One region of the Paenibacillus sp. MDV22-iso6 genome, then DNA from elsewhere that is predicted to be linked to it. Evidence: predicted binding sites of a transcription regulator. Region 1 holds the regulator's gene; each other region holds the start of a gene.

Evidence for each region. Region 1 encodes Rex, which represses fermentation and respiration genes when NADH is low (regulators of the CRP and FNR family bind a similar motif). Its sites were predicted from a motif close to TTGTGAAATATTTCACAA; they were not measured.
Region 2: a site for Rex is predicted at 2,251-2,268, ahead of adhE (bifunctional acetaldehyde-CoA/alcohol dehydrogenase). Genes of this name have one in related genera too.
Region 3: a site for Rex is predicted at 1,713-1,730, ahead of lpdD (prenylated flavin chaperone LpdD). Genes of this name have one in related genera too.
Region 4: a site for Rex is predicted at 2,380-2,397, ahead of nadA (quinolinate synthase NadA). Genes of this name have one in related genera too.

What each region holds. Positions count from the first base shown of each region.
Region 1 covers NZ_JBZVDZ010000007.1:114,257-118,802, forward strand. Annotated here, with positions in the region: gene AC4PM4_RS19990 (amidohydrolase) at 1-1,026, opposite strand, end outside; gene AC4PM4_RS19995 (redox-sensing transcriptional repressor Rex) at 1,013-1,666, opposite strand; gene dinG (ATP-dependent DNA helicase DinG) at 1,893-4,546, opposite strand, start outside.
Region 2 covers NZ_JBZVDZ010000007.1:298,572-303,117, forward strand. Annotated here, with positions in the region: gene adhE (bifunctional acetaldehyde-CoA/alcohol dehydrogenase) at 1-2,170, opposite strand, end outside; gene AC4PM4_RS20945 (Crp/Fnr family transcriptional regulator) at 2,601-3,317, shown strand; gene AC4PM4_RS20950 (hypothetical protein) at 3,400-4,113, opposite strand; gene AC4PM4_RS20955 (hypothetical protein) at 4,311-4,546, opposite strand, start outside.
Region 3 covers NZ_JBZVDZ010000009.1:106,533-111,078, reverse strand. Annotated here, with positions in the region: cyclic di-AMP (ydaO/yuaA leader) riboswitch at 1-53, shown strand, start outside; gene AC4PM4_RS24205 (3D domain-containing protein) at 56-724, shown strand; gene AC4PM4_RS24200 (polysaccharide deacetylase family protein) at 857-1,645, opposite strand; gene lpdD (prenylated flavin chaperone LpdD) at 1,793-2,137, shown strand; gene AC4PM4_RS24190 (PspA/IM30 family protein) at 2,267-2,938, shown strand; gene AC4PM4_RS24185 (DUF350 domain-containing protein) at 3,034-3,435, shown strand; gene AC4PM4_RS24180 (DUF4178 domain-containing protein) at 3,459-3,965, shown strand; gene AC4PM4_RS24175 (DUF4247 domain-containing protein) at 3,977-4,546, shown strand, end outside.
Region 4 covers NZ_JBZVDZ010000016.1:46,892-51,437, reverse strand. Annotated here, with positions in the region: gene nadB (L-aspartate oxidase) at 1-1,333, opposite strand, end outside; gene nadA (quinolinate synthase NadA) at 1,370-2,308, opposite strand; gene ftsH (ATP-dependent zinc metalloprotease FtsH) at 2,607-4,546, opposite strand, start outside.

The DNA of each region.
Region 1 (4,546 bases):
AAGCAGAAGCGCTTCCCCTGCCGGCACTGCAGTAGGGTCACCGGACACACCTTTGTGAATCAACGCAGCCAATCTCATCTCTTCAAACATATCCAGGTTATTGTTACTTGCTGGTCCGTCTGTTCCCAGAGACACAGTCACGCCTGCTTTCAACAGATCAGGCACACGCGCAACACCCGAAGCCAATTTCAGGTTACTGCCTGGATTGTGGGAAACTGCTACATCATGCTTTGCGAGAATCTCGATCTCTTCATCATTCAGATGTACCGCATGTGCAACCAGAGATGGACGGGAGAAAAATCCTAGCTTCTCCAGATGTGCGACTGGACGCAGTCCGTAATCAGCCACGTTCTGTTCCACTTCGCGAAGCGTTTCAGACATATGCGTATGCAAAGGCAGATTCAGATCATGAGCAACCTGTACCAGCTTCTCTATGTAATCCGGAGGGCAAGTGTAAGGGGCGTGCGGAGAGATTACGGTTGTAATTCTTCCGTCTGCTTGTCCATTCCATTGACGGGCAAATGCTGCGGACTCTTCGAGCTTGCGCAGTTGTTCTTCTTCTGAGCAAAGCCCGATTACCCCACGTGCCAGAGCAGCCCGAACGCCGGATTGTTCCACCACTTTCGCAACCTGATCCATATGATCATACATATCTAGGAAAGCTGTTGTTCCACCCTTCAACATTTCAAGCACGGAAAGTGATGTGCCCCAATATACGTCTTCAGACGTCAATTTGGCTTCCATTGGCCACATTTTCTCCTGCAACCATACTTGTAACGCCAGATCGTCTCCATGGCCTCTGAGGAGCGACATGGCCGCGTGACCATGCGTATTGATCAGACCCGGCAAGAAGAACAGTCCTTTTCCGTCCACCTTTGTCAGGCTTTCGTCTCCTTCCGGCAATGTCTCACCAATATGCACAATCTTGTCATTCTCAACAACCATAAAACCTTGAACCACGTTCCAATTCGTACCTTCACTCACGGCAAATTTGCCGTTGTGAATTACCCATCTATTTGTCGTCATCTTCCTCGTCGTCCTTTCCATTCTCCAAGTAATAAGCCAGGCTAAGTAGATCCGTCGTAAAATCAGCATGATGAATGCGAATATGCGGCGGGGTCTTCAGGATCGTTGGCGCAAAGTTCAGAATCGCTTCAATTCCTGACTCAATCAGCTGATCTGCAACATTTTGGGCTTCCGTATCCGGAACCGTGATAATACCTATACGAATGTTATCTTTTTTGACCGAATCCGTTAATTCATTCATCGGTTGTACCGTCAAACTGTTGATTTGACTCCCAATTTTCGGACCGTAGGCATCAAATACAGCGACGATCTTCATGTTGTCTTTGAGATAGGCATTGTAATTGGACAAGGCATGTCCCAAATTACCTGCTCCGACAAGAGCTACATTGATCTGCTGGTCTATTTTTAAAATATGGCGGATTTTCTCAATGAGATATGAAACGTCATATCCAATCCCTTTACGACCAAAGTCACCAAAGTAAGCCAAGTCTTTACGAATCTGGGCAGGATTCAAATCCAGCCTCAGTCCAAGTTCTTGTGAAGAAACCGTATTGACTTCCCGCTGATGCAGTTCATTCAAATAACGCAAGTAAACAGGTAATCTACGCACCACGGCTTCCGAAATTTTATCTGATTTCATTCATTGCTCCCCCTTACCAAGGCCACGATAGATAGATGAAAAGATGAGCACCCTGTCTAAAACGATGCAAAATGATTACTGAATTAAACAGGATGCTCCTTGTTATATAATGGATAATTGCTTTAATCGCTTTACTCGCATATCCATGAAACGAATACATGATATTACTCAATTTTACCGCCAATCACTGGCGCCTTGCAATAATGGAAGCTACAGAGCGTATCTGTTATTGTTGCTCTTCGGTTGGTCTCTCGAGCCATTCCGAAATGCGTGGAACCATCTGCTCTGTAAGCATGTGCTCCATTTTGGGACCAGGTAATGAATATAAAAAGTACTTGCCATAATACGCTTCAATAACGCGTGTATCGTATACAATCACAATGCCTCTGTCTTTGCCTGTACGAACCAGTCTGCCAAATCCCTGTTTGAAACGGATGACGGCTTGTGGCACGGATAGCTTCATAAACGGGTTTTTCTTCTGCTGCTGCAAAAGCTCGCTCTTCGCTTCCACTAATGGATGATTCGGTGGCTGGAACGGCAGTCTGACAATTGCAAGGCAGGTCAGAGCCTCTCCCGGAATGTCCACGCCTTCCCAAAAGCTGCTTGTGCCAAGTAGCACCGTTGCTTTAGCATCTTGGAACCGACGTGTAAGCTTGGAACGGCTGCCGCTGTCCACCCCTTGCCCAAGCAAAGAGATATCGTTGCCTGACAAGGCCTCCTTAAGCGGGTCATAGACCTGTCGCAGCATGCGGTAGGAGGTAAACAACACCATCATGCGTCCACGAGTCGCAATAGCCGTTTCCGCGAGCGAGTGCACGAGCATATCCACAAAGTGTGCATCGCCTACACTGCCCTTCACGCTTGGGAAATCACGCGGAATGACAAGCAGCGCTTGTTCTCGATAATTGAACGGTGAAGGTAGCATCGACGTTAACAGACGGTTATTGTCGGCAGCTTCCTGCAAACCCAGCTGTTCGATCATGAATTGAAATGACTTGTCAACGGAGAGCGTAGCCGATGTAAGCACAACGCTTTTCTTTTTATCAAAGAACATATCCTTCAATTGTGCACTGACATCGACAGGAACAGCATAGAGTTGCAGTGATTTACTGCGGAACTGGCCGCTGGCCTCCATCCAGTACACGGTATTGGCATCATCCATCCGCATGAAGAAACGCAGATTATCCTTAATCGTTGCCAAATCCTTGAGCAGACCTGAGATATCCGTAATCAGACTATCGGACTGATAATCGTCCTGATCTTCTTTCACTTCAAGCAGCAGCTTGTCGCCTTTACGAATCAAATCGCCTAGGGTGACATAAATTTGGTTTTCAGCGTCCTGCAATTCCTGCCATTTGGCTGGTTTTTGTGAAGACTTCAGTCTAAGTGAGAATTGTCCTGTCTCGCCTGGAGAAGCATCGCTGCGTTCAGGCAGCAGTCCGAACAAGGCATCGCTTAGTCGATCCCACATCTCTTTAACTTCGACAGCAAGCGGGAACATCTGATCAATCATGGAGCCCCACTGTACCGAATTTTCATGACCCGACAATTGAGAACGCAGCATCGGCAGTTGGCCATTTCGGCTATCTTTAAACAGTCGGGTCAGTGTATGAACCAACGTGAAATATTTCATATGAAGACCAAGGTGCTTACCTGCTACGTCCTCCAGATGATGTGCTTCATCGATGACGAGACTTTCGTAGGCTGGCAGCAGCTGATGTGCTGCTTTGACATCCGTAAACAATTTCGAATGATTCGTAATGACGATATCGGAAAGCCCGGCTTCATGTTTGGCCCGGTGATAGAAACATTTGCGGAACCAAGGACAGGAACGTCCAAGACAGGACTCAGACTCACTCTGTACCGTCTCCCAGAAGTCTCCTCCGCGCCCGCTTAGATTAAGCTCCTCGTCGTCTCCAGTCTCCGTCTGAGTAAGCCAGACAATCATCTGAGCCGCTGTAAAATAATCCTCTTTCGGTGTAGCAAATTCACGTTTATTGATTTTATGCTCAAACTTACGCAGACACAGATAGTGCCCACGTCCTTTGAACACCGCTGCCTTGAACGGGAACGGAACCACTTGGGTCAGCATAGGAATATCCCGCTCTCTCAATTGCTCCTGCAGGTTGATGGTATGTGTGCTGACCATCACTTTCTGTTCCTGTTTTACACTTTCATAGATGGCAGGCAGCAAATAACCAAGTGATTTGCCCGTACCTGTCCCAGCTTCGATTAAGAGATGTTTCTCCTCATCCAAAGCTTGTCGTACACTGCTGAACATTTGAGTTTGCGCCTCACGCTCCTCATAATGGTCCAGCGTCTCCTTCAGGTTATCTCTAACCTGATCCATAAACTGCTCAAAACTCACGCCTTCCAGCGGATTACCCTCTCGCTCATCACGTGGTGAGCCTATATCGGTCCAGTCACTCACGTTCAGGGCAAGCTGGCGGTAATACGTATGACCATCCAGATCCTGAATAGGCTCTGCTTCCTTCTCAGAACGCATTCCATCGAAGAACCAACCCAAGTCACTGTCTTCCGGTGCAAACAGGTCACTGAGGCGCTGAATCGTGATCAGAGGCAATGCACGCAGCTCATCGAGACACTTCAGTAATACAAAAGCTGTTGCAAGAGCATCACTGTCTGCCTGATGAGGACGGTCATGCTGAAATCCGAATTCCGAAGACACATAACCGAGTTGATAAGAGCCCAGTGACGGGAACGAGATCTTCAGGAAATCAATCGTATCCAGGATCCGTCCGGTAAATGGCAGATAACCGCATCGATCGAGTGCATTTTGAAGAAAATGAAAATCAAAAGCAACATTGTGTCCAACAAGAACCACATCATCAAGCAGCGGAACCATCTCCATCATCATCT
Region 2 (4,546 bases), 180 kb from region 1:
ATGCGTTGGCAAAAGCCATACCGGCAATCGTCGAAGCGTTATGCATTTTCTCACGAGCCAATTTGTCACCTTGCAGCGCAGATTGCTCGAGGTATTGGAATACCAGTTGAATCGCTTTGATCGCGAGTCCATCCGTGAAATCATTCGCCATGACGGATACATATGCTTCAATGGCGTGAGTCAATACGTCCATACCTGTATCCGCAACAGCGGTTTTAGGCAGAGAGTATACGAATTCCGGGTCTACAATGGCTACATCTGGTGTTAACTCGTAGTCTGCCAGTGGATATTTCGTATTGCCTTGATTTTTATCTGTAATAACTGCGAACGATGTTACTTCCGAACCTGTGCCCGAAGTTGTCGGGATCGCTACGAATTTCGCTTTCACGCCAAGACGTGGATATTTGTAGATCCGTTTGCGGATATCCATGAATTTTTGCTTCAAATCATTGAAATCCGTGTCAGGATATTCATAGAACAGCCACATCGCTTTGGCAGCATCCATCGGTGATCCCCCGCCGAGAGCGATAATGCAGTCTGGCTGGAAGCGGCGCATCATTTCCGTACCGCGGTCTACCGTTGTTGTGGATGGATCAGGTTCGACATCAGAGAACACTTCAATGGCTACTGGCATTTGACGCTGACGCAGATAGTGCTCTACTTTTTCCACATAACCGAGTTTGACCATCATGGCATCCGTAATAATGGCTACGCGTGTGATGTCCGGCATTTTGGCAAGATACTGTGTTGCACCTTTTTCGAAGTAGACTTTGTTCGGCACTTTGAACCACTGCATATTCACGGTACGGCGAGCCACCCTTTTCACGTTGATTAAGTTTACAGCGGTTACGTTGGAAGAAGTCGAGTTACGTCCATACGATCCGCAGCCCAATGTCAGTGACGGCATGTTGGTGTTATAGATGTCACCGATGGCGCCGTGTGTGGATGGCGAATTCACGATAATCCGTCCGGTTTGCAGGCGATCTGCGAATTTGCTAATGACTTCTTCGTTTGTCGAATGAATAACAGAGGAGTGACCCATGCCGCCAAAAGCAACCACTTCTGCTGCACGCTCAATCCCTTCAGCTGCCGTTTTCACTTTGTAACAAGCCAGTACCGGGCTTAGTTTTTCAGCCGACAACGGGAATTTTGTACCTACCCCTTCAATCTCGGCTACGAGAATTTTGGTGTTAGCAGGGACCTCGATACCGCACATTTGCGCAATGCTGACTGCAGATTGACCAACAATCGCCGGGTTCACCGCACATTTCTCAGCATTAATCGCACCTGCGGTCAGTTTCGCTGCCTCATCCTTGTTGACGAAGTAACAGCCGTTCGCGATCATTTTCTTTTTCACCTGATCGAAGATCGGTTCTTCGATGATGACTGCTTGCTCGGAAGCACAAATCATACCGTTATCGAACGATTTGGACAAAATCAGATCCGTTACTGCTTGATTGATATCTGCGCTTTTCTCAATAAAGCAAGGTACGTTCCCTGGCCCTACGCCCAGTGCTGGTTTACCACAGCTGTATGCAGCCCGTACCATACCTGATCCGCCTGTTGCCAGAATGAGCGCCACATCGTTATGATTCATCAGTGCGTTTGTGCGATCCATGGAAGGATCATCAATCCACTGGATACAATCCGCTGGAGCACCATGCTTCACTGCAGCATCAAGCAGGATTTTGGCGGCTTCCCGGCTACAGTTCTGTGCAGATGGGTGGAAACCGAAGATGATTGGGTTACGCGTTTTGATGGAAATCAGTGCTTTGAACATCGTGGTGGATGTCGGATTCGTTACCGGGGTAATCCCCATGATGATGCCGACAGGCTCCGCAATTTTCTGGAAGCTTTCGTACTCGTTATCTTCGATAACCCCTACTGTTTTGTCATATTTTATGCTATGATACACATATTCTGTTGCAAATATATTTTTGGTGATTTTATCCTCATACACACCCCGACCTGTTTCTTCCACGGCCATTTTGGCGAGCATCATATGTTTGTCCAGACCTGCCAGCGCCATCGCTTGCACGATTCGGTCAATCTGTTTCTGATCCATGGACATGAATGCTGCATGTGCTTTATTCGCTTTGTCAATTAACGTTTGAATATACTGACCTGCTGTCGGTTCTTTTACTGGGGCGACTTCGTTCTTTACAGCCATCTCCCTCATCCTCCTAAAGGTTCGTATTGGTTTGTCTCTCTTCTTTACATTCACATCGTATCATGGGGAAAGAGTTAATTATGTGATTTTTTTCACAAAGTATAACAAATTTAATTTAAGTTTTTTAGTGTCTCTCACTTAGCCATTTACACTTCCTATTTAAACTATAGGGCTGTCAGATTCATCCTCTCCTTTTGAAAGTGAATTTAATCACAATGTTTGAAATTTCGCCATTTTTGCCCCCTTTCCACGCCCCTCAAACGGCAAGATAAGGTATATACTGAACTTAAAAATTGAACCACCGCAATTTGTACCGTCCTTCCCGGCCGAGAGATGACCCTGATCAGGACGGCAACGGTTTGCGGCGAACCACGGGGGCCAGTCCAAGCTGCAGAAGGCCGTCCGATGGACACAAAGGGGAGATAGACTTATGAGAGAACAACTGAGTGTACTGGAAAAACGCGGAAATACCAACTGTTTCTCGGAAGCGAATTTCAACCATCTGCTCGTAACGATGAAGGACAGAACCTATCCGGAAGGAACCCATCTGTATTGGGAGGGAGATGTCTCTGACAAACTTTATTATATGAAACGAGGCCGTGCTCAGATCACCAAATCCACGGATGAAGGCAAGGAATTGATTATGTACATGTATCAAGCCGGTGATATGATTGGGCAGGCTGATCCGTTCTTCGGATCGAAACACAGCTTTTCGGCGGAAGTGCTGGAGGATAGTGAGATCGGCGTACTGGAGCATAAAGACCTGGAAATGCTGATCTGCCAACACTGTGACTTTGCGATCGACTTTATGAAATGGATGGGTATCCATCACCGGTTAACCCAAACCAAATTCCGTGATCTGATGTTATATGGCAAACCGGGCGCACTCTGCTCCACGCTGATTCGATTGTCCAATTCCTACGGCGAGCCCCATGGAGAGCATGTCATGATTCATAAAAAAATAACACACACGGATCTGTCCAATATGATTGGAGCGACCCGTGAAAGTGTCAACCGCATGTTAAGCGATTTGCGTAAAAAAGACGCCATTGAATACGATAACGGCATGATTGTCATCAAGGATCTGCACATGCTCCAGGGCATCTGTCACTGTGAATTATGTCCTAACGAGATTTGCCGAATCTGACGCTTTTCCCATCTTGTAAAACTTTTGATACGCAAATGAAAAAAGCCCATCTTCTATAACGAAGATTGGGCTTTTGTTATGCTTAAGATACAGTAGTCAACTCGAGCTTTACTGCATCACGTGGATTCAATTTCATGTCCAAACCGTTTTCCATCAGTTCCTTATCATTCACCATGATCATCCAGCGTTGGTTCATCCGGGGAATTACATTTTCAACGGAAACAACGAATTTGTTGTTCTCCGACATTCTTACAATCCCACTGGACTTCAATACATCACGCACAGTACATTCCTGAACATACACCCCGGCATATTGACGATTGAGATTTGGTATAATATTTCCACCGCTCACCTTGAGTAATGTTGTTTGGTAAACAACATCGTCTCCCCCACTGTCAGCGGCTTTTACATATATGATCACTTCATCTTTGACATGAAGCTCCATGTCCCAATTTTCCGGGTCAATATCCTTGCCATTCAGTTTGACCGCCCAGCTAAGTGAGGAGTCCAGAGAAACTTCCCCCACGGATTGGATCCGCTTGCCATCTGCTGTAAAATCGACAAGTCCACTGTTCAATAGTGCTTTCTTGAGCGTCAGACCTTCACTAAAATCTCTCTTAATGGACTTCGTTGCGTCAGGCAAAAAAGTACTGCCATCCACTGCCACAGTAATAGTATTCTGCGATTCGGTCTCTTTGACGATTGGCTGTTCGGAAGGCTGTGTCTCGCTACAGCCGGATAATATAACCAGAATAAGCAGACATATACCTATGTAACCGGGGATTCTCTTCTTCATGTAGGTAACACCACCCTGCGTAAAATCATTCACCCTGTTGTCCATAACCTCTATTATGGCACAAAATTCATGCAAAAAAAGTGTCAATGCCGTTACTTTTCATCCAGCAGCGTCCATAACTGGTTTGTACAACACAAAGAGCCTGCAAGCAGGCCCTTTGGCTCCTAATTATTATTAAGGTCTATTAAGTAGCATGTTTACTGAACACAAGCCTGCATGTAGGTACGGCCTCCGTCTCCATCCTTCAGATACGGGTTGAGCCCAAAGAACTGTTCCTCCGACACATAGACGCCTGTCAGCAAACGCCCTTCAAGTAATCCACCATCCACCTGTACACAGAACGAAGGTGCATCCACATATTCCTGGTAGAGCGGAATCTGACCCGATGATTGGTGTACCTTGGATACCTTGCCTTGCTCGTGCAGCGGCCGTT
Region 3 (4,546 bases), on a different contig from region 1:
TTCCTCCATCCGAATCCGACAACTAACTTCGCAGGCATAATGAGGGAGGAAGACCATGATTAACAAGAAACGTATAGCCAAAACAGCAACAGCTTTGCTGACAGCAGCAATGCTCATTCAGGCCGTTCCGGCTCATGCTGATTCAGTTCATGTGGCCAAAGAGGGGGATACCTTCTACACCTTATCCAAACAATATGGAGTTGGACTTAACGCTCTTATTAAAGCTAACAATGACATTTCAGCTTACAACATTTATGGTGGTTTGAAAATTACGATCCCTGGTAAAACAACGAACACAGCTTCTGCTGCAGCAGCTAAAACGGAGGCCAAAACGGTAACTGCCGCAAGCCTTGACGTTAATGCAGATAGTAAAGTTGTACAAGCCTGGGGTAAAACGTTTGATTACAGCAAAGCTGTCGACGTCAAAGCAACAGCATACTCCGCAGACGCTTCCGAAAATGGAGGATGGGGTGCTGTGGATTACTTCGGTAATCCGCTTGAATTGGGTACCATTGCAGTAGACCCGAGTATCATTCCATTGGGTACAAAGGTACTGGTGACAGGTCATACACATCCCGGACTGCCAAAACAGGCATTTGTCGCAACGGCTCGTGATGTGGGTAGTGCCATTAAAGGTCACAAGATCGATATCTTTATTCCTGGCAGCAAGCAATCCGTGAGCACATTTGGTATTCAGGATGTTGAACTTTACATTTTGAAATAAAATCAAAGCGTAGCTGCACATCATCATATGTGACTCCAACTATATCTAAATTAAACAATAAAGGGTGTTCTTCCATCACAATAATGTGATGGAAGAACACCCTTTTGAATATCCAACTTCAGGGATCTTGACCTATTTACCCTTTGGCAGTTCCAGCATTTCGTCCAAAGTCACCAGCTCGTACCCGCGGTTTCGCAATTCCTCGATAACTTCAGGCAACGCCTCGATGGTACCACTCAGCTTCGATCCGACACCGCCTCCTGCATGTTGCAGAACAATGGAACCTGGTTTAACGGCCGACAGGATGTTTTGTTTGACTTCCTCTTTGGAGAGGCCCTTCCAGTCCAGGGAATCGACGTTCCAATTCACAATGCTGTAATGTTGTTTGGCCGCCCATTGCAGCTGTTGCTCATTAATGTCGCCATAAGGTGGACGAATCATTTTGGGAGTGTAGCCCGCCAGATTACGAATAATATCTCCGGTATGTAAGATTTGTTTGCGAAATGCATTCATGGACAATTTACTGAACTCCGGGTGATTGTAGCTGTGATTGCCAACAATATGCCCTTCCTTCACCATGCGTTTCACTAAATCCGGATGTTTCTCAGCGCGATTTCCCACAATGAAAAATGTAGCCCGTACCTTGTATTTTTTTAGAATATCCAGTACCTGCGGGGTGAACCGTGGATCAGGTACGTCATCAAAAGTCAGAGCGACCTTTTTTGTTGAGGGGCCATTGGTTTTGAACGTATCCGCATATTTTTGTCTGAGCTGTCCCAGAGTCAACTGTTCTTCTTCGGAAGAATCAGACTTCGAAGCAGGTTCGGTTTGCGGACTTGAAGAAGCCCATAACTGAGCAGGAGCGTAACTTCCCCCCAGAAGAATGACCATGATGGATAACATTATGAGGCGTATACGCATGTTAGTGCCTCCTTTTCCCAAATTGCGTTCTCTTTGGTATGCCCGGGGCCATCCGTATTTATGCATATTGTGAGATGTTTCATTGCTGATTCATTAAATCGGAGCCATAATTCCACCATATATATAGAAAAGGACAGGTGGAGCAGGATGAGTACATACGATTTAAATTCCGTTCGTTTACAGGTGATTGAGGCAGGGGAAGACAAGGTGTTTATGGTAACTGGAGGCAGATCACATATTGGAGCAGTAGCAACCTTTTATCCGGACCGTGAGCGGGTAAGCGGGGCTACGATGCATATTCCGGGGCATAAAGAGCAAGAGCTGTGTGAAAGGCTCGCACGTAAGGCCGCCCTACATTTAAAAGTAACCGTGACCGTGATTATGGGGATTCACTTTGATGCAATTACGCGCATGCAGATTGATGAGATTGTGCAGACTGCAGAGAAGCTGCTTGATGAGGAGCTGTGCCAAACTAGTCAACTGATTCAATAGTTCGATGGACGCTAAGTAGGCTAAAATCGTTTTTTATGATTTTTTTTGTTAAAATTGAAACGAGTAGAACATTGCCACGTATGTATGTTTATATACAAGGATGAACTATCGACTAGGAGGAATACCATAATGTCCATTTTCAAACGATTGCGCGATTTAACAATGTCTAACATTAACTCTATTATTGACAAGGCAGAAGATCCGATCAAGATGACGGATCAATATATCCGAGATATGCAGGAAGATCTGGAAGATGCGGAGAAAGCTGTTGCTGCACAGATCGCTATTGAGAAGAAATTCAAGCAGCTGTTCGAAGAACAGGAAGCTCTCGTGAAGAAACGTGAGGAGCAAGCACATACAGCAGCGCGTGCACAGAATATGGATTTGGCTCGTCGGGCACTGGAAGAGAAAAAAGTGGCTGAAGAGAAGATGGCTGAATACAAAACAAGCTATGATCAAAACAAGGCTTCTGCCGATAACCTTCGTGGCAAGCTGGACGAAATGCGCAAACAATTGACCCAAATGAAAAATAAACGTGAAACATTGGTTGCGCGCTACAACGCTGCAAAAGCTCAAACCGAAATCAACAAGGCGCTGAACGGATTTGGCTCCGATACTGCAAGTGCCGGCATGAAGCGTATGGAAGAAAAAATGATGCAGATGGAAGCTCAGGCTGAAGCTAGCAATGAGATGTCGTCCAAAGGAAAATCGCTGGATGATGAGTTCGAGAAGCTGGGCAAGGATCAGGCTGTTGAGGATGAACTGGCAGCATTGATGAAGCAATACGAAAATAAGAACTAAACCTTGTAAGCAAGCAGGGGCACCAGCGGAGGAGAGACCAGCGTTTCTCCTTCGCTTTTAATTGCGGTTCATGTTGAGATGTGGGGGCTATGTAAATGGATTTGAACATTTTGGCAATGCTGGTCTGGACGTTATCGGGTTCGGTTTTGCTGTTTGTCTTAATGTATGTGGATTCTTTGTTCACGAAGTATAAGGATTTTGCCGAAGTGAAGGCAGGCAATATGGCCGTTACAACACGTATGGTTATGAAGCTGTTTGCTCAGGGATATGTACTCGCCACCTCCATTTCGACAGCGGGTCATCTTGGAGAAGCGTTGCTGGTATCCGTTGTTTCATTTATCATTTTGCTAATTCTGGAGAGTGTGGTTCACTTTATGATTCGGAGATGGGCCAACCTGGATCTGGATACGGGAATACAGCAGGGCAAGACAGGTTACGGTTTGTTCTCGGGTGCACTACATATCGTGGGCGCATTAATTATTGCAGCTTGTTTATAAGATAAAGAACAGGAGTAATGGGTATGAGTGTGTGGAAACGGATTAAAGGAATAATAGCCAAACCTGAACCGCCTAAGGCAGAGAAAACAATGCTTCAGCTGGCACCAGGTGATATCTGTGAGGTTTCGCTGGTCACCTATGAAGTGGTTGGGCGGGTACATCATCGAGCGCGGAATGCGGCTGTCCTCACGTTGCAGGATGGTACGGCAATCCGACATTTGCATATTGAAGAACGGGAAATGACCCGGTATGCCCTCTATACACCCATTGATGGCCGTCTCGATGCACCGGATGAGGTGCCCACATTGCTGGATCTGGATGGACGTGCGTATCATCTGGAGGAAGAATACGGAGGAATGGTAACCACTGCAGGCAGGACACCCTATGGTCAGGCTGGGGAACAATTAGTATGGCAATATCAGTCTGATGATAATATGCTTTTGCGTGTGGAGTGGCAAGACAGAAGATTTACGCTGTATGAGGGTGAGTCCATTCTTCCTGCGGATATCAAAGTGATTCGTTCGAGCTAGGAGAGGTTCCAATGAAAAAGCGCTTGGCACATGGATTAAAATTAATGCTGGTCCTCAGCCTTGTGATGTCGCTGCTGTCCGCGTGCGGAGCACCTTCCGTTCAGGACACATATCCGCTTGAATCGGTCAGCGGCAGTGGTAACACGACATCCTATGTGTACCGAGCTGCCGATCGTACCGTTCCAGAGGTCGCTCAGGAATTATCTGAACAGCGGAAGCCGGATCAGATCTCGGCGGAAAATACAGAGCGGATGTTCCTGGTATATCAGGACCAGTATTATCATTTGCAGCAAGACCCGAATAAAGCGGAAGACACCTTGGTTGAAGTGGATTCCAAAGAATATGTTCGGCAGAATTATGATTCGTCCTTTTTGCAAGGTTACTTAACCGCAACATTAATTGGTAATTTGTTTGATTCGTTTGGGGGTAGAGGGTCCGGTACGTATCGTGGTTATACGAACAAGGACACGTACAAACCAAGTGAAGGTTCTTATCGGACACCGACGAGTAAAGATAAAAAGGTTGCTCCACCGATTACCGTTGACCGGAAGGGGTCGATTACCCGCCGTGGCAGCGATAAG
Region 4 (4,546 bases), on a different contig from region 1:
TCATTTTTTGCAGACGCAAGCGTCTTTCGGACACCGGCTTCTGCTCTTCCTTTATGATCCTGCGAATAGTTGTTAATGTGGGAATATTTGTCTGGAGTGAAGCAAGCGGAGGAAGGGATTGAATACGATCCACGATTCTCCGGCCAAATACGATTGCTTCAGACAGAGAGTTGCTCGCCAGGCGATTGGCTCCATGTACTCCAGTAGAAGATACCTCACCGCAGGCAAATAACCGGCCAATGCTGCTCTCCCCACTGAGATCCGTCTTCACTCCGCCCATCATGTAATGTGCAGCAGGAGCAACCGGAATCCAGTCTGTGGTCATATCCAGTCCGTATCGCATACAGGTCTCATAAATAGTAGGAAACCGATGCTTAATCATCTCCGCCGGTTCATGAGTGATATCCAAATATACAAAGGTGCTGTTTGTCGATTCCATCTCACTGACAATTGCCCGCGCGACGATATCACGTGGTGCCAGTTCAAGCTGTGCATGATACCGTTCCATGAAGCGCTCGCCTTTCACATTACGCAAATAGGCTCCTTCGCCACGTACCGCCTCGGACACCAGGAAACGTGGTGCTCCCGGATAACAAAGGGAGGTCGGGTGAAATTGAATAAACTCCATGTCCCGGACAACTGCCCCGGCACGATAGGCCATCGCCACACCATCTGCTGTAGCCACTTCCGGATTAGTCGTATATCGATACAATTGTCCAGCTCCGCCAGAGCATAGTACGGTTGCCTCTGCCTTCACAAATACTTGTGAGCCGTCAGCCTTCTGAACCAGCGCACCTACACATTCTCCCTGCTCTGTAATCAGGTCAATGACAAAATGCTCATCCCACACTTCAATCCCCGGATGTTCATTCGCCTGTGCAGCCAGTGCACGCACAATCTCATATCCCGTTGCATCCCCATTGGCATGCAAAATACGGCGGTGGCTGTGCGCACCTTCCTGCGTCAACGCCAACTCGCCGTTCTCCAGATCAAACAAAGTACCCAGTCGAATCAGTTCTTTCACTCCGTCCGGGCCCTCGTTCACCAATGCTTCGACTGCTTCGGAGCGGCATAATCCCGCTCCTGCAACAAGTGTATCCTGCAAATGGTAGGCAGGTGAATCATCCTCAGCAATAACCGCAGCGATTCCTCCCTGCGCATACCGGGTGTTACTATCCAGTAACGACTTCTTCGTGATCATCAACACACTGCGTTGTTCACTCGCCTTGATCGCAGTAAACAAACCAGCAATGCCCGAACCAATAACCAGCACATCCGTCTCCACCATCGGCAGCGCGGACAGATCAAAATCCACTAAATATTGCGGTATCATGTTATTTCACCTGTCTTGGAGCAAGAGTAGCGCATGCTACTTCACCAGTAACATGCGCTCTAGTGATTCTCTGGCTTTGTCGGCAACCGCTGGCGGTACGTAAATTTGCGGCTTCATCGTTTCCAGACATTTAACCAGCTTTTTCAAGTTGTTGACCTTCATGTTCGGGCATACGAGGAACTTGGTAGCAAAGTGGAATTGTTTATCCGGGCTATCGAGACGCAGTTGGTATCCTGTACCATCCTCGGTACCTACGATAAATTCTTTAGCGGACGAATTCTTACAATATTCCAGAATGGCGGTTGTGCTACCTACGAAGTCACCCATCTCTACAACCTCAGGACGACATTCCGGGTGAACAACGAACTCGGCATTTGGATGCTTCGCTCTCATCTCAACCACGTCTTTGACCGTCAGCATATCATGGGTATTGCAGTAACCTTCCCAGATAATCATTTTCTTGTCTGTATGTTGTTGCACATAATGTCCCAGATTTTTATCCGGTACCCAGATGATTTCATCGGAATCAACAGATTGAATGACTCTGACAGCATTGGCCGATGTACAACAGATGTCGGTCTCTGCCTTGATCTCAGCTGAAGAATTGATGTACGTTACAACTTTGGCATTCGGGTGCTGTGCTTTCAATTTACGTAAGCCTTCAACGTTCACCATGTCTGCCATTGGGCAGCCTGCACGCTCGTCGGGGATGATAACCGTTTTGTTAGGGGCAAGAATTTTAGCGCTTTCACCCATAAAATGAACCCCGCAGAAAACGATAACATCCGCATCGGTTTGTGCCGCCTTCTGGGCCAGCAAAAACGAATCTCCCCGGAAATCAGCGACCTCCTGTACCTCGTCACGTTGATAATAATGGGCAAGAATAATGGCATTACGTTCCTTCTTCAACTCCATCAGCCGCTCGCGCAGCTCCCGGTTCATCTCAGCCTTGCGCTCTAAAGCCAGAGCTTCCACCTGTGATCCTCTCCTTATCGGGACAGCCTTATACGCTGTTTCATATGGCAAATCCAAGTCGTTATTTTCGCTTGAGAAACGAATCACAAGCGGTTTAACACCTAATGTACACAACGTTCACGACTCTGTCAATAAATGAAAACGCCCCAGAACAAGGGCATAACCGCCCATTTCCTACGTGGTTCGCCCTATAGCTCCCCGTTATCATTATCTATACAATTTAAAGGAATATATAAAAAAAGAGAGCCCGAAGGCTCTCTTTGTTCATCTGCCACTATAAACAGATGGTTGTTATAAATTAAGACGTTGGCTTCGTTCCACCATCATCCGGGTCATTGCTGTTTCCTTTGTCCAGATTCGGAGCTTCGTTAGGAATATCTCCGGCTGGTGGCTCAGGCGTTTCATCTTTGCCTTGGATACGGACGCGTACATCACCGATGTTGTCGATGATCGCCTCTCCGCTTTCGCTAGGCGTGCCTTCTCCATCATTGCTGTTCTCACTTTTTGGAGTCAGGGAACCTGTCTCGATCAATTCCTTGATCTGATCCATTTCCAATGTCTCCACTTCGAGCAATGTTTGTGCGATCAGATGCATCTCTTTCGAATGTTTTACGAGCAAGTCCTTACATTTCTCGTAACAATCGTTAATGAAGCGTTGCATTTCCTGATCAATCTCATATGCGATGGAATCCGAGTAATTCTGTTCATGACCAATATCACGGCCCAGGAATACCTGTCCCTGTGAACTTCCGAATTGCATAGGACCCAATTTCTCACTCATACCGTACTCCATAACCATACTTCGAACAATACCTGTCGCTTGCTGGAAGTCACTGTATGCGCCAGTACCAATTTCACCAATGAACAATTCTTCTGCAACACGGCCCCCAAGGAGTCCCGTTATTTTGTCCAACAGCTCCTGCTTGGTTACAAGCATACGATCTTCTTTTGGCAACATGATTACATATCCACCCGCGCGTCCACGCGGAATAATGGTAACTTTATGTACCATATCGGCATGTTCCAGGAAGTAACCTACAATGGTGTGACCTGCTTCGTGGTAAGCAATGATACGTTTCTCACGATCACTGATGACACGGCTTTTCTTCTCCGTACCTACGATAACACGGTCAATCGCCTCGTCTACCTCACGCATGGAAATATCTCTGCGATTACGACGTGCCGCAAGCAATGCCGCTTCATTCAAGAGATTTTCCAAATCTGCACCGGAGAATCCGGTAGTACGCTTCGCAATAATGTCCAGCTTCACATCTTTGGTGAGTGGTTTGTTGCGTGAGTGTACTTTCAGAACCGCTTCACGACCTCTCACGTCAGGGCGATCAACCGTGATTTGACGGTCAAAACGTCCTGGGCGCAGCAAGGCAGGGTCCAGAATATCGGCACGGTTCGTTGCAGCAACGATGATAATACCTTCATTGGCTCCGAATCCATCCATTTCAACGAGCAACTGGTTGAGTGTTTGTTCACGTTCGTCGTGACCACCACCAAGACCAGCACCACGCTGACGTCCTACAGCATCAATCTCATCGATAAAGATGATACATGGGGCGTTTTTCTTCGCATTTTCAAACAAGTCACGTACACGAGATGCACCGACACCGACGAACATTTCTACGAAGTCAGAACCGGAAATACTGAAGAATGGTACACCCGCTTCACCGGCAACAGCACGAGCGAGCAAAGTTTTACCTGTACCCGGAGGACCTACAAGCAATACGCCTTTAGGAATCCGTGCACCCACTGCTGCGAATTTACGAGGGTCCTTGAGGAAGTCCACGACTTCAACAAGCTCCTGTTTCTCTTCGTCAGCACCCGCAACATCTTCAAACGTAACCCGTTTCTTCTCTTCGTTATAGAGACGAGCACGGCTTTTACCAAAGTTCATTACTTTACCGCCGCCGCCTTGAGCCTGATTAAACAGGAAGAAGAACAGCAGGAACATAATGATCAAAGGAATAAAGGAAGTCAGCAACGTCAACCAGATGCTGTCACCTTTCATAGGTTCCTGATGATATTCAAAATTGTTCGTTTCGCTTGCAGCTACAAGCTCACTAATCGCCTCATCCGTAGGAGGAATATACGTTGAGAAATTTTCTGATTTGGCCCCGTCAGGTATCTTTCTGTATTGACCGGTCACGAGGTACGTCTGACCGTTGAATTGAACCGTCAATTCAGAGACGTTGTTGGCCTTGATTGCCGTGCGCAACTGATCATATC